2 regions of the Brevibacterium atlanticum genome follow, and region 2 is predicted to be linked to the other one. Evidence: predicted binding sites of a transcription regulator. Region 2 holds the regulator's gene; the other holds the start of a gene.
What was found. Region 2 encodes HspR, which represses chaperone genes until heat shock. Its sites were predicted from a motif close to AAGTTGAGTCNNNNNGACTCAACTT; they were not measured.

Region 1: a site for HspR is predicted at 7,449-7,473, ahead of clpB (ATP-dependent chaperone ClpB). Genes of this name have one in related genera too.

Annotation. Positions count from the first base shown of each region.
Region 1 is NZ_CP050152.1:3,811,318-3,822,304, reverse strand. Features, by position in the region: gene GUY23_RS17000 (agmatine deiminase family protein) at 1-951, opposite strand, end outside; gene GUY23_RS16995 (CaiB/BaiF CoA transferase family protein) at 1,166-2,341, shown strand; gene GUY23_RS16990 (DUF5819 family protein) at 2,584-3,372, shown strand; gene GUY23_RS16985 (HTTM domain-containing protein) at 3,362-4,645, shown strand; gene clpB (ATP-dependent chaperone ClpB) at 4,782-7,388, opposite strand; gene GUY23_RS16975 (Na+/H+ antiporter) at 7,599-9,176, opposite strand; gene GUY23_RS16970 (enoyl-CoA hydratase) at 9,286-10,065, shown strand; gene GUY23_RS16965 (NAD-dependent epimerase/dehydratase family protein) at 10,113-10,987, shown strand, end outside.
Region 2 is NZ_CP050152.1:3,659,760-3,670,746, reverse strand. Features, by position in the region: gene GUY23_RS16335 (MBL fold metallo-hydrolase) at 1-97, shown strand, start outside; gene GUY23_RS16330 (hypothetical protein) at 905-1,681, shown strand; gene dnaK (molecular chaperone DnaK) at 2,069-3,934, shown strand; gene grpE (nucleotide exchange factor GrpE) at 3,934-4,617, shown strand; gene GUY23_RS16315 (DnaJ C-terminal domain-containing protein) at 4,795-5,808, shown strand; gene GUY23_RS16310 (heat shock protein transcriptional repressor HspR) at 5,823-6,260, shown strand; gene GUY23_RS16305 (purine-cytosine permease family protein) at 6,469-8,217, shown strand; gene GUY23_RS16300 (urease subunit gamma) at 8,226-8,528, shown strand; gene ureB (urease subunit beta) at 8,540-8,878, shown strand; gene GUY23_RS16290 (urease subunit alpha) at 8,878-10,581, shown strand; gene GUY23_RS16285 (urease accessory protein UreF) at 10,581-10,987, shown strand, end outside.

The DNA.
Region 1 (10,987 bases), 150 kb from region 2:
CTTCCGGCCCGGGTACACGCGCCGGAGGATCTCGGCCGCCTCGGCGTCCATCGGGTCGTCGAAGGTGCAGGCGATGACTCCGCCGTTCGTGACCAGATGGTTGACGTAGGAGTAGTCGACCCACCCCTCCTCGTCGCGCAGCACCTCGGGTGCTGGAATCGGCACCACCTCGAAGGGCACACCGTCGGCGGTGGTCTCAGCGGCGAACTGCTCCTTGAGCGCCCGACTGAATTCGAAGTCCGGGTGCTCAGGATTGCGCTGATCGTGGACGAGCACGACCCCGGGACTGGGCATCGTGGCGACGATGTCGACATGCCCACGGGTGCCGAAGGTCTGGTTGTCCCGATGCAGCCCGCGGTCGAGCCAGATGACCTTCGTCGCTCCGATCGTCCGCGCGAACTCCGCTTCGACCTCGGCCTCACTCATCCCCGGATTGCGGCCCGGATCGAGCTGGACGCTGCGCGTGGCCAGCACCGTTCCCTTCCCGTCGACATGGAACCCGCCGCCTTCGTTGCGCAGCTGCGAGTCGACGACAGGAGTGCCGGCGAGCTCCGCGACGAACCGGCCGATGTGCTCATCGTGATCCCATGTCGCCCACTCCTGCGCACCCCAACCGTTGAACACCCAGTCCACCGCGCGCAGTCTGCCATCGTCATCGACGACGAAGCTCGGCCCGATGTCACGCATCCACGCGTCGTCGAGTTCCGCATTCACGAGCGTGATCGGATGAGTGATCCCCTCGCCGAGGTGGCGCTCGGCCTGGTCCGTCTGTGCACTCGTGACGACGACCGTGACAGGGGTGAATTCGCTCGTGGCGCGGGCGACGGCCGCCCAGGTGGCACGGGCGGCCTCGGCCTCCGCCTCCGTGTCGCCGAGCGCGTAGCCCGAAGATGGGAACGCCATCCAGACGCGGTCCTGGGCCGCGGTCTCGGCAGGCATGTGCAAGGTCATCGTTGGTCCCTTCGACGGTGGAGCTTGGCTCGAGTCTAGCGATCTCGCACGGTTCGGGCGCGACGGATTCCGTACCCCTACCGGCGGCCGCACGTCAGCCGAAGCACAGCGCCGAGACCGGGCAGTGGGCGTGATCGGCAGTCCGTATAGTTTGGCGTGGAGTCAATGACCTGGCGCGCAGCCAGCGTTCGATCGCGTGCGAAGGAGGCAGGAAGTGGAAGACCAGGATCTGCAGGAGTCATTCGGCCGGCGTGGGACGGGGCCGCTGGCCGGAACGCTCGTCGCCGACTTCTCGCGGGTGCTCGCCGGCCCGTACGCGACGATGATGCTCGCGGATCTCGGCGCCACGGTCATCAAGGTCGAGGGGAAGACCGGGGACGATACACGGCACTGGGCACCGCCTCGGCGAGGGGACGATGCCACGTACTTCCTCACGGCTAATCGGAACAAGCATTCGGTCGTGCTCGACTTCAAGGACGATGACGATCTCGCCTTCGCACAGCAGCTGGCCGCACGCTCCGACGTCCTCGTCGAGAACTTCAAGGCCGGGGGATTGGCGAAGTACGGCCTCGACTACGACACGGTCGCCGCGGTCAACCCGGGCATCGTCTACGCCTCCGTGACCGGGTTCGGCAGGGACAATCCGATGCCCGGGTACGACCTGCTCATCCAGGGCCTGTCCGGGTTCATGTCCGTCACCGGCTCGGCGGAATCGGGCCCGGTCAAGGCCGGTGTCGCCGTCGTCGACGTGTTCACCGGGCTGCACACGGCGGTGGGCATCCTCGCCGCGCTCACCCGTCGGAAGGACACTGGGGTGGGCCAGCTCGTCGAGACGAATCTGCTGTCCTCGGCGCTGTCGGGCCTGGCGAATCAGACCTCGGCATATGTGGCCGGCGGGGTGGTGCCGCGAGCGATGGGCAACGAGCACCCGAGCCTCTACCCGTACCAGCCGATGCCCACTGCGGAGGGCCAGATCATCATCGCCTGCGGCAACGACAAGCAGTTCGCCCGCCTCGCCGAGGTGCTCGGCCACCCCGAATGGGCTGAAGACGAAAGGTTCGCGAACTTCGCCGACCGCAACGTCCACCGGGCCGAACTCGAACCCGGGCTGATCGCGGCGCTTGGTGCGAAGACGAACCAGGAATGGTTCGACATCCTCACCGAGGCGGGGCTGCCCTGCGCACCGATCAACTCGATCGCCGAAGGCGTGGACCTGGCAGCATCGCTGGGGCTCGATCCCGTCGCCGAGGCGGGGGCCGGCGATCGTGTCATCCCCACCGTCGCCAACCCGATCCGACTCTCCCAGACGCCCGCCAGCTATGAGCTGGCACCGCCGCGGCTGGGGGAGAGCACCGAGGCGGTCAAGGACTGGCTGCGATCGCTGCGGTAAGGCGACTTGGTGCCCTGGGCGGGTCGGAAAGGTGGGCTCAGTGCGGGGGGTGGGATGATTGTTCGACCAGGGATTCTGCCGCCGACACCAGGCCGGAGATGTCCGCCGAGCAGGGAAATCATTGCCGCGGCTGAAGTACCCTAATGACTGTGTGCCGTCACCACGGACGTCGGAGAGCGGCCCGGACGGGCTTCTGATCCGGTGCCGGCACGAGTAGACGCTTAAGAGAATTTGGAACCGAGATGGACAACAAGCCGACCGAAGACAGACCTCGGCCACGTTCGGCGGTGAAGCGGACCCTGATGGTGATCGCCATGGCGATCACCGGCTTCCACCTCTTCGCCAGCTTCCTGTGGATCGCCCCCTCCTCGACATTGAGAGAGGTCATCCCCGGAGATCTGCTGTCGAAGTACATGATTCCGATGTGGGGTCAGTCGTGGAGCGTGTTCGCACCCGAGCCGATCAACGGCGACTACTACTTCGACGTCCGCGCGGTGATCAAGACCGACAAGGGCGAGGAGATCACCCAGTGGGTCAGGGCCACAGACGTCGAACTCGACCACTCGACGTACAAACTGTTCCCACCGCGGTCGGCCGGGCTGGGCATCGGTGTGGCTTCGGACATCAAGGGTTCGTGGGAGGACCTGCCCGACGATCAGAAGGCGATCGTCAAGCTCGACTACTTCAAGGGCGATGACTCGGTCGACCGGTTGGAGACGAAGCTGAAGGAGTACGACGATCCGAAGAACACGGTGTCGTCCTACCTCGAGAGCGAGCACACGGCCACGGCTTATGCGACGCAGGTGGCGAAGGCGATCTGGGGTGACGATGTCCAGCGCGTCCAGTATCAGGCGGCCCGCCGGAATGTGGTGCCCTTCGCCGACCGCAACGACAAGAACGCCGAACGTCCCGACATTCAGCCGGTGCCGGTGGGATGGCGTGCGCTCGTGACCGAGAAGCATCAGTCCCAAGAGGAGTTTACGAAGTACTTCTGCTCCTCCGACGAAGTGAGGTGCGTCGGTGAACAGTGACGAGACGACCCCGAAGGATGGGGCGGGCGACGTGCCGGTCTACGAGGAGGCCACGACCGCCTCGGCGAAGAAGCGGGCGAAGGACTCTGCGCTGCGCGGTGACGAAGCGGTCCACGGTGACGGAACGGTCGCCTCAGCGAGGGATCGCGACGATGACGGTACGGCTGCCTCGGCGAGGGATCGCGACGATGACGGTACGGCCGCCTCGGCGAGGGATCGCGACTATGACGGCGTCGGCGCGGTCGGACTCGTTCCGCTGACGACGCTCGTGCGGACGAAGATCGCGAACGGCTGGAACTGGCTCGAGGAGATGCTCACCGGCCGCTATCACGCGACCTACGGGCTCGCGGTGACGCGGATCCTCATCGGGATCACCGGGCTCGGCCTCATCCTCACGAACTTCAACGCACGGCACTACACGTTCGGCGTGGGATCGGCCTGGAACGGCGAGATCGCCGCACCGAAGAGCGATTTCCCGAACATCTGGCTCTTCTCGCTCTTCCACCGGGCGGTGACTGTGCCGCCGCTGTTCACGGCGATGATGATCGGTCTGGCGGTCTTGGCCGTGGTGATCATCCTCGGGTGGCGGACGCGGATCGTCCTGCCGTTCTACCTCGTGCTGTGGGTGAGCTTCATCGAGCTCAACGACGGGGCCGGGGATCAGGGCGACAACGCCTACCGCATGTTCCTGATCGCTCTCCTCTTCGCCGACACGACTCGGCGGTGGTCGCTCGATGCCAGGCGTCGGGCACGGAGTCCTCGCTTCCCGGAGACGGACGGCGGCTCGTGGCGGTGGGCGCTCATCATGGCGAACAACCTCGCCATCGTCGTCCTCGCGTTCCAGGTGTGCGCGATCTACATGTCCGGCGGCCTGTACAAGGCCGGCGGCGCCGCGTGGCAGCACGGCTTCGCCGTCTACAACCCCCTGCACACGCAGCAGTTCGGGACGTGGCCGGTGCTCTCAGACCTGATGACGGCATGGGGGCCGATGGTGGTGGCGATCTCGTGGGGGTCGATCCTCTTCCAGTGCGCGTTCCCCTTCATGCTCTTCAACCGCTACACCCGGATCGTCGGTCTGCTCGGCATCCTGTCCTTCCACCTCGGCATCGCGCTGCTCATGGGCCTGCCGTGGTTCTCGCTGACGATGATCGCCGTCGACGCGATCTTCATCCGCGACCGGTCGTTCGCGAAGCTCGCCGCCTACCTCAGACACTGGTGGACATCGACCGCGCCGCGGGCCGCGGGTGGAACCGGTGCGAAGGCCGGCAGATGACGAATGGCACACGTTTCTCTGAAACGCTCACCGAAGAACGCGGGCTATTCAGAGAAACGTGTGCCATTCGGCTCTGGGCCAGCATCAGGCTGGCCCGAACCCGCAACCGCAGCTTGCAGCCCGCGGCCCGGGAGCCTCACCGCTTGGGGCGCAGCTCCAGGCCTCGGGTCTCGGGGTCCTCGGGCAGGTCGACCACGACGGTGTCACCGTCGACGATGTCACCGGCCAGCAGGGCGCGGGCCAGCTTGTCGCCGATCTCGCGCTGGACCAGCCTGCGCAGCGGCCTGGCGCCGAATGCCGGGTCGTAGCCTTCGAGGGCCAACCAGTCTTCGGCGCCCTGCGTGACCTCGAGCGAGATCCGGCGATCGGAGAGCCTGCGCGCCATGTGCTGGATCTGCAGGTCGACGATCGACGAGAGCTCGTCCTTGCCGAGGGCATCGAAGAGCACGATGTCGTCGAGGCGGTTGAGGAACTCCGGCTTGAACGTCGCGTGCACGACATCCATGACCTTCTCCCGCTGTTCCGCATCGGACAGCGAGGTGTCGACGAGGAACTGCGAACCGAGGTTCGAGGTCAGGATCAGGATGGTGTTCCTGAAGTCGACCGTGCGACCCTGACCGTCGGTGAGCCGACCGTCGTCGAGGACCTGCAACAGGATGTCGAAGACACTCGGATGTGCCTTCTCCACCTCGTCGAGCAGGACCACGGAATAGGGCCGACGGCGGACCGCCTCGGTGAGCTGGCCGCCCTCGTCGTAGCCGACATAGCCGGGAGGAGCACCGACGAGGCGGGACACGGTGTGCTTCTCACCGTATTCGCTCATGTCGATCCTGATCAGGGCCTTCTCATCGTCGAAGAGGAAGTCCGCGAGGGATTTCGCGAGCTCCGTCTTACCGACGCCGGTGGGGCCGAGGAACAGGAACGAACCGGTCGGACGATCCGGATCGGCGACACCCGCACGTGAACGGCGGATGGCGTCTGAGACCGCGGCGACGGCGTCCTTCTGACCGATCAGACGCTCACCGAGGACGTTCTCCGCCCCGAGCAGCTTCTCGATCTCACCCTGCATGAGGCGTCCGGCGGGGATGCCCGTCCAGGACGAGACCACCTCGGCGATGTCGTTGCCGGAGACCTTGTCCGAGACCATCGGATCCGAGGTCTGACCGGCTTCGGCCTGCGCCTCTTCGGCTTCGGCCTCGGCGATCTCCTTCTGCACGGCGGGGATCTCCCCGTAGAGCAGACGGGACGCGGTCTCGAGGTCCGTGTCGCGCTGTGCCTTCTCGGCGGCCGACCGCAGCTCGTCGAGCTTCGTCTTCAGCTCACCGACCCTGTTGAGGCCGGCACGCTGGGACTCCCAGGTCGCTTCGAGGGCACGCAGCTCTTCTTCCTTGTCGGCGAGGTCGGCGCGCAGCGCGCTGAGGCGCTCGACCGACGCGGAGTCGGTCTCCTTCGCCAGGGCCATGTCCTCCATCTTCAGACGATCGACGGCACGGCGGAGCTCATCGATCTCGACCGGGGCCGAATCGATCTCCATCCGCAGCCTCGAGGCCGCCTCGTCGACGAGGTCGATGGCCTTGTCGGGCAGCTGTCGGCCGGTGATGTACCGGTTCGACATGGTGGCCGCGGCGACCAGAGCGCCGTCGTTGATCGAGACCTTGTGGTGGGCCTCGTAGCGCTCCTTGAGCCCGCGGAGGATCGCGATCGTGTCTTCGACGCTCGGCTCTCCGACGAACACCTGCTGGAACCGGCGCTCCAGCGCAGGATCCTTCTCGATGTTCTCGCGGTACTCGTCCAGGGTGGTGGCGCCGATCAGGCGGAGTTCACCGCGGGCGAGCATCGGTTTGAGCATGTTGCCCGCGTCCATCGACGAATCGCCTCCGGCACCGGCACCGACGATCGTGTGGAGCTCGTCGATGAAGGTGATGATCTGCCCGTCGGCGTTCTTGATCTCCTCGAGCACGGCTTTGAGCCGCTCCTCGAACTCACCGCGGTACTTCGCGCCGGCGACCATCGCCGAGAGGTCGAGGCTGATGAGCGTCTTGTCCCGCAGCGATTCCGGCACGTCGCCGGCGACGATCCGCTGGGCCAGGCCTTCGACGACGGCGGTCTTGCCGACGCCGGGCTCGCCGATGAGGACGGGGTTGTTCTTCGTCCTGCGCGAGAGCACCTGGACGACGCGGCGCACCTCCTTGTCACGGCCGATCACCGGGTCGAGTTTGCCTTCGCGGGCGGTGGCGGTGAGGTCGACACCGAACTTCTCCAGCGACTGCATGGTCTCCTCGGGATTCTCCGAGGTGACCTTCTTCCCTCCGCGCAGCTCGGGCAGGGCCGCGAGCAGAGCCTCGCGTCCGGCTCCGGACTCACGCAGCGCATCGCCGGCGCCGTCCTTGCCGGCCGCGGCAGCCAGCAGCAGGTGCTCGGTGGAGACGAACTGATCGCCGAGGGCGGTCATCTCCTCCTGAGCGAGGTTCATCATCTCGAGTCCGGGCCGGGACAGGCCCGGCTGGCTGACCGAGGAACCGCTGACCGTGGGGAACCCGCCGATCACTGCTTCGATCGAAGTGAGCACCGACTGCGGGTCGGCGCCGACCTTCGTCAGCAGGGCCGAGGCCAGGGAGTCGGGCTGCTTGAGCAGCGCGGCGACGAGGTGGGCCGGTTCGATCTGGTTGTTGTGCCGGGCGACGACGTCGTTGACCGCAGTCTGCAGCGCCTCCCGGGATTTGGTTGTCATCTGTGCGTCCATACGCATCTCCTTCTCAAAGTTCTGTGCTGATTACAGCTCTCGAAAAGCACAACACCGACAAAGTTGAGTCTATTCCACTCAACTTTGATTCTGAAGGAGAAATCAGAGGAGATCTCGCCGAGGCGGCTCGCAGCTTCGTACGGACGCGTGCACTGTCGCGGGGGCAGACGCGGACTGTGGTGCAGATGTGGGCATTCGCCCGCCCCGCACCTATCGCACGAGCACGGACTGGAGGTCGAAGCGGCGGAGGACCTTGTCGGCGATCTCCGGATCGGTGCCTCTCTCACGGCGGGCCCGCAGCACCTCGGCGCGGGCAGACTGCATCGCCTTCTTCTGCACCGCGAGCATCTGCTCTCGGTGCTCCTTGAACGCGGTCGCCTGTTCGGAACTCGCCTGGTCATCCGTCGTGCCGAGCAGCTGGGCGTGGAGGGCCTTGAACCGGGCGCGCAGCGGTTCGGCCACCTCGTCGGGGAGGCTGTCATCGTTCTTGATCTGCCTGATCGCGGCCTTGTAGGCACGCAGCGCGATGTCCTTCGTCGCCTGCTGCTCCCGTTCCGCCTCGTCGTCGATGCCGAGCCCATCGACGACGGCGGGGAAGGTCAGCCCTGCGAGGACGAGGGTGACGAGCAGGATGACGGCCGCGGCGACGACGATGTAGGACCGTCCGGGGAAGTCCTCGCCGGTGTTGGTCGTCGCCGGAATCGACAGAGCCAGAGCGATCGTCGCAAGCCCGCGCATCCCGCCCCAGGTCATCAGCGTGGCATCGCGGAGGTTGAGCGGGGCGGCATCCGGGTCGTCCTCGGTGTGTCTGCGGCTGAGGATGGTGCCGAGCAGCAGCCAGCCGAAGCGCACGGCGATGATGACCACGGCGATGATGAGTCCGACGATGATCGCCCGGCTGAGGTCGGCGTGTTCGGATTCGACGATCATGCGCAGGTCGAGGCCGATGAGTCCGAAGGCGATGCCGGTGATGAGCATCTCGAGGACCTGCCACGTCGAGTTCTGGGTGACGCGTTCGGCCGAGTTGCCTTCGACGTCGCGGCGGCGCATCTCGAGGGCGGCGACGACGACGGCGATGACACCGCTGGCGTGGAAGTGCTCGGCGATGAGGTAGACGCCGAAGGGCAGCATGAGCATGAGCGAGGAGCGGGCGACCGTGTGGTCGATCTTCTCCATCACCCAGGACACGACGAAGGAGACGAGGAGCCCGACGCCGACCGCAACGACCGCGGAGAGGACGAAGGAGATCGCGAGATCTGTGTAATCCACCTCGGTGCCGGCCATCGCCGCGGCCATCGCGGTCTGGAAGATGACGAGGGAGGCGGCGTCGTTGAACAGGCCCTCGGACTGCAGGGTCGACATGATCCGGCGCGGGATCGAGACGGTGCCGGCCACGGCGTCGACGGCGACCGGGTCAGGCGGGGCGAGCATCGCCCCCAGCGCGATGGCCGCGGCGATCGTGATCCCCGGGACGAGGAGGAGGGCGGATCCGGCGACGGCGGCCACGGTCACTCCGACGAGCGCGACGGCCATCCCGAGGATCGTCCGCCACCGGATGGCGAACAGCGCCCAGGAGGTCTTCTGCGCGGCGGCGAAGAGCAGCGGCGGCAGGAACAGGGGGAGGATGAGCTCGGGTTCGATGGTGATTTCGGCGAAGGTGGGGATGAAGGCACCGGCGATGCCGATGAGGACCATGAGCGCCGGCCACGGGAGTTTGAGCTTCTGTCCGAGTCCGACCACGACCGAGGTCGCGGCACCGAATCCGATGATCATCAGCAGAGTGGTCATGGTTCTCTCCCTCGCGTCGGGCCCCGCCGACCTGGGGATGAGATCGGTCGCGGGCGGAAAGGCGACACAGCAACTGCTCCGGACGTGTGATCTTTGACAGAATGTGACTATGTCCGAATCAATTGTATTCGCGCAGGCAGACGACGGAGTCGCGACCGTGACGATCAACGAGCCGAACACCCGCAACGCCCTGTCGCTGTCGGTGATGAATGACCTCATCGATACCTTCGCCGAGGTGGCTCACCGCACCGATGTGCGTGCCGTCGTCCTGTCGACCGCGGGCCATGTGTTCAGTTCCGGCCATGACCTCAAGGAAGTCCGCGGGGCGGAGCTCGAGACGCAGCAGGAGATCTTCGAGGCATGTTCGCGTCTCATGCAGCTCATCCAGCACATCCCGCAGCCGGTCATCGCACAGGTGCAGGGAGTGGCGACGGCGGCTGGCTGTCAGCTCGTGGCCACTTGCGATCTGGCAGTGGCGGCCGCCTCGGCGAAATTTGCGACTCCGGGGGTGAAGATCGGACTGTTCTGTTCGACGCCGATGGTGGCACTGTCCCGTGCGGTGCCAGCGAAGACGGCGATGCGGATGCTGCTCACCGGTGATTTCGTCTCCTCCGAGGAGGCGCTGCGGTTCGGTCTCGTCTCCGACGTCGTGGCTGATGACGAACTCGAAACCGCCACGCTCGACCTGGCGCGGAAGGTCGCGTCTGCCTCCTCGGCGACCGTCGCGATCGGCAAGGCCGCGTTCTACGAACAGCGCGAGCTGCCGGTGGCCGAGGCATACGCGCGGATGTCCGAGGTGATGGCGCACAATGCCGTCGCGGCCGATGCGCAGGAGGGGATCGACGCGTTCCTGACCAAACGGGAACCGCAGTGGCGGCACCGCGAGTAGACTGAGGAATCGCAGAACGCGCTGATGAGGACGGGAGTGGTTTCGACGTGGCAGTGATAGTGACCGGAGCCAGCGGCTTCATCGGCGGTGCCATCGCTCGTGCGCTCGCCGACAGGGACGAGACCGTCTACGCCTTGGGCCGACGGGATCCGGAGATCCCCGGGGTGAACTTCCAGCAGTGGGATATCGCCGAACCCGCCCCGCAGACCGTGACCTCGCTGGCGGCGAAGACCACGGCGGTCTTCCACTGCGCGGGCATCGCTTCCGTCAGCGCCGATGACGACGCGCTCTACGAGGTGAAGGTGACGGGCACGCGCCATGTCCTCGATGCCTTTCCGAAGGCACGCATCGTTCACCTGTCATCGACGACGGTGTACTCCTCGACGGCACCGCATGCCGAGCTCTGGGAGGAGGCCGGGCCGAAGGACCCGACCGAGTTCGCCGATGCGTACTCGCGCACCCACGCTCTGGCCGAACAGCTCGTCTCCCGTATCCGACCCGATGCTGCGATACTGCGACCCGCTGCCGTCTATGGGCCGGGAGAGACGATGCTCATGCCGTTCCTGCGCGGTATGGCGAAGAAGGGCGTGCTGCGTCTGCCCGGAGGCGGACGACAGAAGATCACTCTCACGCATGTCGACAATGTCGTCCGTGCCGCGCTCGCCTGCCTCGACGTGCCCTCGGCGGCCGGACCGTTCAACATCGGTGACCCCACCCCGTACCGGCTCAAGGACGCCATCGTCACGCACTTCGCGCGGATGGGCTATGAGCAGGTCGTCATCGAAGGCGTGGCGAAGGACAAGGCGCTGGTGGCGGCGAAACTCGGGCTCAAGGTCAAGGGCATGTTCAAGCGCGGTGATCGCGCGAAGCTCTTCCTCGCAGAATACCTGCAGGCCGACCGGACGTATAACCTGTCGCGCCA
Region 2 (10,987 bases):
AGCAGCAGGAGAAGCCAGGGCATCATTCTGCGGAGAGATCCTCGTTGCCACCGAGGACCTTGAAATCCCACTCAACTCTGGGAGGGGTCGAGACTAGTCGAACGCTACTCCAGCGGGTCCGAAGGATTGGCGGGAGCAGTCGATCGGCCTATCGGGAGGGCAGAGAGGCGACGAGGGCGTCAAGGAGAGCGACGTCTGTGCGGCCAGAGCGTGGTGAAGGCATTCGTGAGGGCGAGCCGTCATCGGGCAATTGCCAGCGGACACGTCCTGGCTCAAGAGCATCGACTGCTTGATACCAAGTCCGCAGATCATCGCCTAAGTGCGCGTGGAGTTCAAACGAGCGCCGGGCTCTTGTGGAGTCGGCGAGACGCTGTGCTCGCAGCACCTCCAGCGGCGGGTTTGACACCAGTACCAGGTCAGCGAAATCAAGCGTACCGGCTGAGAAAGTCTGACGGACTGCGGCCAGCTCATGGCGGAACCGCGCCCATGGTGAGGCCCCGATCCGGCTCAGGCACCAACTGTAGTGCAGCCTGAGGGGGCGCTGTCACAGATTGCCAGGCCCTCACTGGCCTCCAGGGCATCTGCCTGCCCCCAGCGGCTGCTATTGACGTGAGTCCAATAGCCTGCCTGAGCGGGCAAATCTGTGCCGTCCGGTTCGACTCCCGTAGGAGCGTATTCCTCGACAACTTCCAACTCGTGCTGGCGACACCAGGTCGTCTTTCCAGCTGCGCTTGGTCCCTCAACCGCGATGATCACACTGACATTCTCCACCACTTATCGAGTATTCGATATTCGTATCGAGATGACGAGGCCTCTCGCAACGACTTCCAGGACATCGTCGATGATGACCGATCCTCATGACTCGTTCGATCTGATGGGTGCCGGTGCCCGATAAACTCGCGGCATGGTCTCTTACGATTTCGACTCGGCGTCTCTCCAGTACGCAGGTGGGCGAGCCGAGCGATTCATCTCCGGCCTCTCACTCATTTCGGCCCCATTGCTGTGGACTGCCGGCCTGTTCCTCCAATGGTTAGCCCGAGCCAGAGCCGGCCTGACGCTAAGCGAACTCGGCGATCTCGACGCGGCAACATTCGCAGCACCGATGCTGCTCGAAGTCCATGCACGCCAGCCGGCACTGTCCACTGCGGGGTCGACTCTGCTGCTCCTGGGAATCCTGCTGCTGGTACCTGCTGCCTTCGCACTGTCACGCCAGGCCGCAGCTCAGGCACCATGGTCCGCGACGCTGGGATGCGTCCTGCTGACAGCCGGACTCATGGCACGAATGTTCTACCTTGGGGTGGATGCGACGGCTTTCAACGTCGTAGAGCGGTTAGGGGCAGAGGCAGCCTCATCACTGATTCTCGACGGCTACGGGGAACTGGCTTACGCATTCTGGCGAGTACCCGTCATCGCCTCCGCTGGGACGATCATTGGGTCACTGTTGCTGGCATTCGCGCTGTTCCGATCCGAGCGGTGGGGGCTGTTGAGGTGCTTGTTCATCCTTCCAGCAGGGTGGCTCGGCATGGGAGTGCTGAAAGAGCATGAGCCCGGGTTCGGAGGGCTTGCCCTCACCGTCGCCCTTCTCCCTTGCGGCTTCACTCTTCTGCGGGGGCGTGTGCCGCGCCCGCGTTGCCTTCTGCCCAAGGGGTTGGGCCGGTGGCGCAGCCTAGTCAGCTGGTGAGCCGACCCTGTCCATTAACAACCTCGTTGCCTGCGACCACCGTCCTCACACCGACATGAAATTGAGAACTCCGACATGGTTCCGGCACGAAACTGAGATTCCGCCATGAATCTTGGGAACCTACAACCGGGCTCGCCGGAAAAACTTCCCGTACCCGGAATAATCTCTCCCTCATCAAAGTTGAGTCTGGTGTACGCAACTTTGATGAGGCCGATTTGACCGTCGGAACCTCGAAGAGAATACTTGAGTCCGGTTGACTCAATGTGTGCGGTCGAGTGGTTCCGCCATTCGCCCCGCGGCAGGCACTGCCGTGGACGTTCGACCGGCGGCGCCGCCCGATCGCTCACATTCGAGTCGAAGGAACTCACGAACAAAGGAGAGAACACTATGGCACGTGCAGTTGGAATCGACCTCGGAACCACGAACTCCGTCGTCGCAGTCCTCGAGGGCGGCGAGCCGAAGGTCATCGCGAACGCCGAAGGCGGTCGCACGACCCCGTCCGTCGTCGCAGTCAACAAGAACGGCGACTCGCTCGTCGGCGAGATCGCCAAGCGCCAGGCCGTCACGAACATCAAGAACACCGTTTCCTCGGTCAAGCGCCACATGGGCACCGACTGGTCCACCGAGATCGGCGGCAAGTCGATGACGGCTCCCGAGGTCTCGGCCCGCATCCTCCAGAAGCTCAAGCACGACGCCGAGGAGTACCTGCAGGAGAAGGTCACCGACGCGGTGATCACTGTTCCTGCCTACTTCAACGACGCCGAGCGTCAGGCCACGAAGGACGCCGGTGAGATCGCCGGACTCAACGTCTCGCGCATCATCAACGAGCCGACCGCCGCTGCTCTGGCCTACGGCCTCGAGCGCGGCAAGGAAGACGAGCTCATCCTCGTCTTCGACCTCGGTGGCGGAACGTTCGACGTCTCGCTGCTCGAAGTCGGCAAGGACGAAGACGACTTCTCCACCATTCAGGTCCGCGCGACCTCCGGTGACAACCGCCTCGGCGGTGACGACTGGGATCAGCGGATCGTCGACTGGCTGGTCGAGCAGGTCAAGAACAACTACGGCGTCGACCTGACCAAGGACGCCACCGCTCTGCAGCGCCTCAAGGAAGCCGCTGAGCAGGCCAAGAAGGAACTGTCCTCCGCCACCAGCACGAACATCTCGCTGCAGTACCTGTCGATGAGCGAGAACGGACCCATCCACCTGGATGAGACCCTCACCCGGGCGAAGTTCGAGGACCTGACCAAGGACCTCCTCGAGCGCACCAAGGCTCCGTTCCACGCAGTCATGAAGGACGCCGGCGTGTCCGTCAAGGACATCGACCACGTCGTCCTCGTCGGCGGATCGACCCGTATGCCCGGTGTCACCCAGGTCGTCACCGAACTCACCGGAGGCAAGGAGCCCAACAAGGGCGTCAACCCCGATGAGGTCGTCGCGATCGGCGCCGCCGTCCAGGCCGGTGTCCTCGTGGGTGAACGCAAGGACGTCCTCCTCATCGACGTCACCCCGCTCTCGCTCGGACTCGAGACCAAGGGCGGCGTGATGACCAAGCTCATCGAGCGCAACACCCCGATCCCGACCAAGCGCTCGGAGACCTTCACCACCGCTGAGGACAACCAGCCCTCCGTGTCGATCCAGGTCTTCCAGGGTGAGCGCGAGTTCACGCGCGACAACAAGAACCTCGGCACCTTCGAGCTGACCGGCATCGCGCCGGCTCCGCGCGGTGTGCCGCAGATCGAGGTCGCCTTCGACATCGATGCCAACGGCATCGTCCACGTGTCGGCCACAGACAAGGGCACCGGCACCGAGCAGTCGATGACCATCACCGGCGGTTCCGCACTGCCGAAGGAGGACATCGAGCGCATGGTCCGTGAGGCCGAGGAGCACGCAGAAGAGGACAAGAAGCGCCGTGAGGCCGCCGACGTCCGCAACAACGCGGAGAACCTCGCCTACCAGACCGAGAAGCTGCTGACCGACAACGACGACAAGCTGCCCGAAGAGATCAAGACTGAACTCCAGGGCGACGTCGACGCCGTCAAGGGAGCCCTCAAGGGTGAAGACGACGACGCTGTGAAGGACGCCTACGACAAGCTCGTGGCCAACCAGCAGAAGATCGGCGAAGCCATCTACAGCCAGCAGGGTGGTGCCGAAGGCGCCGCTGCCGGTGAGGGCGAAGCCGATGCCGCTTCCGGTGCCGACGACGATGTCGTCGATGCCGAGGTCGTCGACGATGAGGATGAGGAGAAGAAGTAATGACTGCCGAGGGCAACGACAAGTCGTCCGAGGAGCCAGGCTTCACCTTCAGTGACAAGCGCCGGGTCGACCCGAACACCGGTGAGGTCCGTCCCGAGGCCGACGCCCAGTCGGCCTCGGCCGAGGCCGGCGATGAGCAGGCCACGGACCCGAATGCCGCTCAGACGGCAGAGGGATCCGCTGCCGACGCCAGCGACCTCGGAGTCGACATCCCCGCCGATGCCTCGAGCCTCGAGGACGCCGAGGCGGCCCCCGAGCCCGAACCGGGTTCGGAAGCCGCCGCGCACCTCGCGGACCTCAAGCGGATCAACGCCGAGTACGCCGCCTACCGGATGCGCGCCGATCGCGAACGCGAACGCGCAGCCGTCGGCGGCACGATCAAGGTCGTCGAGGCCCTGATCCCCGTGCTCGACGAGGTCAAGCTCGCACGCGAGAACGGCGACGTCTCCGGTCCCTTCGAGACCCACGTCAACAAGCTGATCGACTCGCTCAACAAGGTCGGCGTCGAACAGTACGGTGAGGTCGGCGACGAGTTCGACCCGAACCTCCACGAGGCGCTCATGCAGCAGCCCTCCGACGAAGTCGAGGAGCCGACGGTCTTCCTCGTCATGCAGCCGGGCTACCGCATCGGCGACCGCATCATCCGTGCGGCCCGGGTCGGCGTCCAGCAGCCGGAGGACTGAACGAACACCTTCGCCGAGGCGGCTGCTCGCCCCGACCGACAGTGAACTGTCGTACGGGGCCGGGGGCCACCTCGGCGGCGGTCCGGATCTTCGGGGTCATACCCCGGGGATGCGGATTGTGAGGAGACAAGTGAATAGATCGATGAGTGCAATGATTGGAAGGAAAGGAGGTGCCAGGTGAATACCGGACCTCAGAATGATTGGTTCGATAAGGACTTCTACAAGACCCTCGGCGTCTCCAAGGATGCTTCCGATGCCGAAATCAAGAAGGCCTATCGCAAACTCGCGCGCAAGTATCACCCGGACGCCAACCCCGGAGATGAGAAGGCCGAGGAGAAGTTCAAGGAGATCGGACAGGCACATCAGGTGCTCTCCGACAAGGAATCCCGCGCCCAGTACGACCAGGTCCGCGCCATGGGCGGAGGTGCCCGATTCAGCGCCGGCGCCGGAGGACCCGGCGGAGCGGGCGGCGGCGGATTCGACGACGTGTTCTCCGACCTCTTCGGAGGCGGCGGACGCACCCGGACCCGCACGACCTACGGCGGCGGGGGAGACGTTCCCCCGGACCTCGCCGACCTGCTGGGCGGCTTCGGCGGAGGCTACGGCGGCGGATTCGGCGGCGGCTACTCGCCGCCGGTCAAGGGCGGCGACATCAAGTCGAGCACCACGCTGTCGTTCACCGAGGCGATCAACGGAGCCTCGGTGAAGCTGAACATGCCCGGCGGGAAGCCGCTGACCGTGCGCACCCCCATCGGAGTCAAGGATGGACAGAAGATCCGCCTGGCCGGCAAGGGCAAGGCCAGCCCCAACGGCGGCGAGGCCGGCGACGTGATCCTCACCGTGCATGTGAAGCCGCACCCGGTCTTCTCCCGCGACGGTGACAACCTGCGGATGGAGCTGCCGGTGACCTTCGACGAGGCGACCCTGGGCGCCGAGGTCAAGGTCCCGACCCTGGGCGGAATGCCCGTCAAGGTCAAGATCGCACCGGGCACCCCGTCAGGGCGGACCCTGCGGGTGCGCGGCAAGGGCGTGAAGACGAAGAAGGGCACCGGCGATCTGCTGGCCGAGGTCGAGATCGTGGCGCCGAAGAACCTGTCGAAGGAAGCCAAGGCTGCGGTGGAGGCGTTCCAGGCGGCCACCGAGGACGACGATCCGCGCGACGGCCTGCTGGAGACGGCCAAGGCCAGTTGAGGTGGTGATGAACGATGCATATTTCGTCGACGGCGGCGGTGTATGTGATCTCGGTGGCGGCGGATCTCGCGGGAATGCACCCGCAGACTCTGCGACAGTATGACCGGCTCGGCCTCGTCATCCCCGAACGTACGGCGGGGCGTGGCCGGCGGTACTCCGGGCAGGACATCGCCAAGCTGCGGATGATCCAGCAGCTGTCCCAGGACGAGGGGGTCAACCTCGTCGGGATCAAGAAGATCATCGACCTGCAGAACCAGGTCGATGCCCTCCAGCACCGCAATGAGGAGCTCGAGGACGAGATCCGGACGCAGCAGGCGGCGAAGGAACGCGATGCGCGCGTCTTCGCCGCAGGCACCGCCGGGGACGTCGTATCGATCGCCCGTGGCAGGCGTCCGCAGGGGCGCCCCGAACCCGGCGCGCTGGTGCTGTACAACAGATTCCGGCGGCGGTAGTCCGTCGCCGGCAGTGACCGGGAAATGACGACAGGAAGAGCGCGAACCCGAACGCGGGTTCGCGCTCTTCTGCGTCTGCGCTGATGGGCGACTCCGCGGGCAGAGTCCCCTGCCGACATCTGCCCGAAACAGAACCGACATGTGCGGAAACAATCGACTGCAAAGATTGGTCCTTGACCACGGTCGACGCACACGTCAGGAACCCACAATGACACTGTCTCCGAGCAGGACGGCACTTCCCGAGCCGCGAAACGAAGCACAGCTTGCGGCATCAGAGAGCCTCGAGGACTACACACTCCGCTTCGCCCCCAGGTCGTACCGGAAGTGGGCGCCCGGAGTCGTCGCGACGAGTGCGCTGGGCGGCATCGCCTACCTCGCCGACTTCTCGATCGGTGCGAACATCGGCATCGCCCACGGCACGACGAACGGCATCCTCGGCATCCTCGTGGCAGCCATCATCATCTTCCTCACCGGATGGCCACTGGCGTTCTACGCCGCCCGCTACAACCTCGACCTCGACCTCATCACCCGCGGTTCGGGCTTCGGGTACTACGGGTCCGTCATCACGAACGTCATCTTCGCGACGTTCACCTTCATCTTCTTCGCCCTCGAAGGCTCGATCATGGCGCAGGGGCTCTACCTCGGTCTCGGCGTGCCCCGCCCGATCGGGTACCTCGTGTCCACCGTGCTCATCTTCCCGCTCGTCATCTACGGCATGAAGGTCCTCGCCAAACTGCAGGTCTCGACGACCCCGCTGTGGCTGCTGCTCATGGTCATCCCCGTCGGCTACCTCATCGCCTGGCAGCCGGACTCGGTCGCGGACTTCTTCGCCTACACGGGTGAAGAAGGCGAAGGCGCGAACTTCGCCTCGGTCATGCTCGCCGCCGGTGTCTGCCTCTCACTCATCGCCCAGATCGCCGAGCAGATCGACTATCTGCGGTTCATGCCCCCGCGTACCCCGGAGAACCGTCGCAGCTGGTGGGCGGCCGTCATCCTCGCCGGCCCCGGCTGGGTGATCTTCGGGGCGACGAAGCAGATCATCGGCATGTTCCTCGCGGTCTACCTCATCGCCAACGTTCCCGGCGCCGTGAGCTTCGCGAACGAACCCGTCCAGCAGTTCCTCGCCACCTACCAGCAGATGATGCCGCAATGGCTCGCCCTGCTGCTGGCCGTGGTGCTCGTCGTCATCTCCCAGGTGAAGATCAACGTCACCAACGCCTACTCGGGATCACTGGCATGGACGAACTCGTACACGCGGATCACGAAGCGCTACCCGGGCCGGATCACCTTCCTCGTCGTCAATCTGCTCATCGCCCTGGCGCTGATGGAGCTGAACATGTTCGACTTCCTCAACGCGATCCTCAGCTTCTACGCGAACCTCGCGATGTCATGGATCTGCGTCGTCGCAGCCGACATCGCCATCAACAAATACCTGCTGAAGCTCTCCCCGAAGGTCCCCGAGTTCCGACGCGGCATGCTCTACGACTGGAACCCGGTCGGGATCGTCTCCCTGGTGCTCGCAGGCGGAGTCTCCATCGCCATCTACTTCGGGGCGTTCGGGGCGACGGTCCAACCGTTCTCACCTCTCTTCGCCGTCGGCATCGCCATCGTCGCGACCCCGCTCATGGCGATCATCACCCGCGGCAGGTACTACCTGCGACGCAGCGATGACGGGATCGAGCTGCCGATGTTCGACGAGCACGGCAACCCTTCGGGGGAGACCCTGCGCTGCCATGTCACGGACCTGGAGTTCGAACGTCCCGACATGATCGCCTCGGCGAAGACGGGGGAGAACGGGGAGCGACTCTACCTCAGCTCCCTCGCGCTCTCGACCGACCGCCTCGGCGAGCACGTGCTGCCCGCGGATCCTCCGCACGAGCACGTGGATGCCTCGCACGGCAGCCCGGCCTCCTCGCACGACCGCACGGCGGCCCCGCACGATCCCACGAAAGGCTGAGGGAACGCATGCACTTCACTCCGGCCGACACCGAGAAGCTCCTCCTGTCCGTAGCGGGAATGGTCGCCCGGGACCGACGGGAACGGGGAATCCGCCTGAACTATCCCGAGACGGTTGCGCTCCTGAGCACCTGGGCCATCGAACGCGCCAGGGACGGAGCGAGCGTCGAGGAGCTCATGACCACCGGGCGTGAGGTCCTCACCCGCGATGACGTCCTCGACGAGGTCGCCGACATGCTCAGCGACGTGCAGGTGGAGGCGACGTTCCCCGACGGGCGCAAGCTCGTGACCATCCACAACCCCATCGACTGAAGGACCCGACAGTGGCAGGAACACGCGACCGCGGGCCGGGCTCCGTTCGAGTCAGCGCGGGAGAGCGCGAACTCAACGTGCGTGAGAACCCGGACGAGACGGCGACGATGACGATCGAGAACACCGGCGACCGACCGGTCCAGATCGGCTCCCACATCCACCTCCCCGACACCAATGCTGCGCTCGACTTCGACCGCGGCCGGGCGCAGGGTTTCCGTCTGGACATCCCCGCCGGCACCTCCCTGCGCTTCGAACCGGGCGCCTCCCGCACCGTGCCGATCATCTCCCTGCGCGGGCACAGGCGCGTGCCCGGAATCCGGCTTCCCCTCGCCGAGGCGGGTGATCGGTGATGGCGCGACTGTCCACCGAGCGCTACGCAGCACTCTATGGGCCCAGCCTCGGCGATCAGCTGCGCCTGGGCGACACCGACCTGTGGATCGAGATCGAGGAGGACCGCACCTTCGGCGGTGAGGAGTCGGTCTTCGGTGGGGGCAAATCGATCCGCGAATCGATGAACCAGGGAACGACGACGAGCGCCGAAGGGGCACCGGATACGGTCATCACCAACGCCGTGGTGCTCGACTGGTGGGGGATCATCCGCGCCGATGTCGGCATCCGGGCCGGACAGATCGTGGCGCTCGGACGTTCAGGGAACCCTGACATCGCCGATGGAGTGCACCCGGACCTGCAGATCGGACCGTCGACCGACGTCATCTCCGGCGAAGGTCGCATCCTCACCGCGGGCGCCTTCGACTCGCACGTCCATCTGCTCTCACCCTCCCAGCTCCACGAAGCGCTCGCCACCGGGATCACGACGGTCGCCGGCGGCGGCACCGGCCCCTCCGAGGGCAGCAAGGCGACGACGGTGACGCCCGGGGCCTGGCACCTCGGCGCGATGCACCGTGCCCTCGACGACCTTCCGATGAACATCCTCCTGCTCGGCAAGGGCAACACCGTCTCGGCCGAGGGGCTGGCCGAACAGGCCCTCGGCGGTGCCGCCGGATACAAGGTCCACGAGGACTGGGGTGCGACACCCGCGGCCATCGACGCCTCGCTGAGGGCCGCCGGGGACCACGGACTGCAGGTCGCACTGCACTCGGACTCGCTCAACGAGGCGGGGTTCGTCGAATCGACGATCTCCGCGATCGGCGGTCGCAGCATCCACGCCTTCCATGTCGAGGGCGCCGGCGGGGGACACGCCCCGGACATTCTGTCGATCGCGGCATTGGAGAACATCCTCCCCGGTTCGACGAACCCGACCCTGCCCCATACGGCGAACACGGTCGCCGAACATCTCGACATGCTCATGGTCTGCCACCACCTCAATCCCGCCGTGCCCGAGGACCTCGCGTTCGCCGAATCCCGCATCCGAGCGACGACCATCGCGGCAGAGGACCTGCTCCATGACATGGGAGCCCTGTCGATCACGTCCTCGGACGCCCAGGCGATGGGGCGCATCGGTGAGGTCATCACCCGGACCTGGCAGGTGGCCCACGTGATGAAGCACCGGGTGGGCGACCTCGGTGAGACCCTGCCGGCGGACAACGAACGCGCTCGCCGCTACGTCGCCAAGTACACGATCAATCCGGCGATCGCGCATGGCGTCGACGCCCACATCGGATCGGTCGAGGTCGGGAAGATGGCCGATCTCGTGCTCTGGGATCCTCGCTTCTTCGGCGTCCGACCAGACCTCGTCATCAAGGGCGGGGCGATCGCCTGGGCCGGTCTCGGTGACCCGAATGCCTCCATCCCGACTCCGCAGCCGGTGCTCATGCGACCGTCCTTCGGAGCCTCGGACGGGGCACGGTTGTCGGTGTCGTTCGCCGCCCCAGCCGCGGTCGAGACCGGTCTGCGCGATGAGCTCGCTCTGCAGCGGGAACTCAAGCCCGTCGCTCCGACGCGGGACATCGGCAAGAAGGATATGCGCTGCAACCACGCACGGCCGGCGATCGACATCGACCCCGACACCTTCGCCATTGCGATCGACGGCCGACCGGTGACCGCGCAGCCGGCGCAGACGCTGCCGCTGGCCCGGCTCTACCAGATGTTCTGATGACCGTGACCTCGACCGACCTTCCCATCCGGCGCAACGCCTCGGCGACTCTTGCGATGCTCCTCGCCGACTCCCGCCTGCCCGCCGGAGCCCACGTGTCCTCGAACGGCCTGGAAGCCGGACTGCGATGTGGGCTCGCCGCGCACGAGGTGGCCGACTACATGCGGGCGAGGATGGCCACGGTCGTCCGCGTCGAAGCGGGAGCGGCTGTAATCGCCCGACACGTGGCAAGCGAAGGTCGAGAGGCCGATGACGCCGGCGTGCCGGAGCTGAACGTCATCGGTCCGGAGCGGGACATCGGCGGTCGGAGGCGGGATGGCGTCGGTCCGGAGAGGAACACCGACGTGTTGAACCGTCTCGGTGCGCTCGAGGCCGAATGGGCCGCCCGCACCCCGAGTGCGGCGCT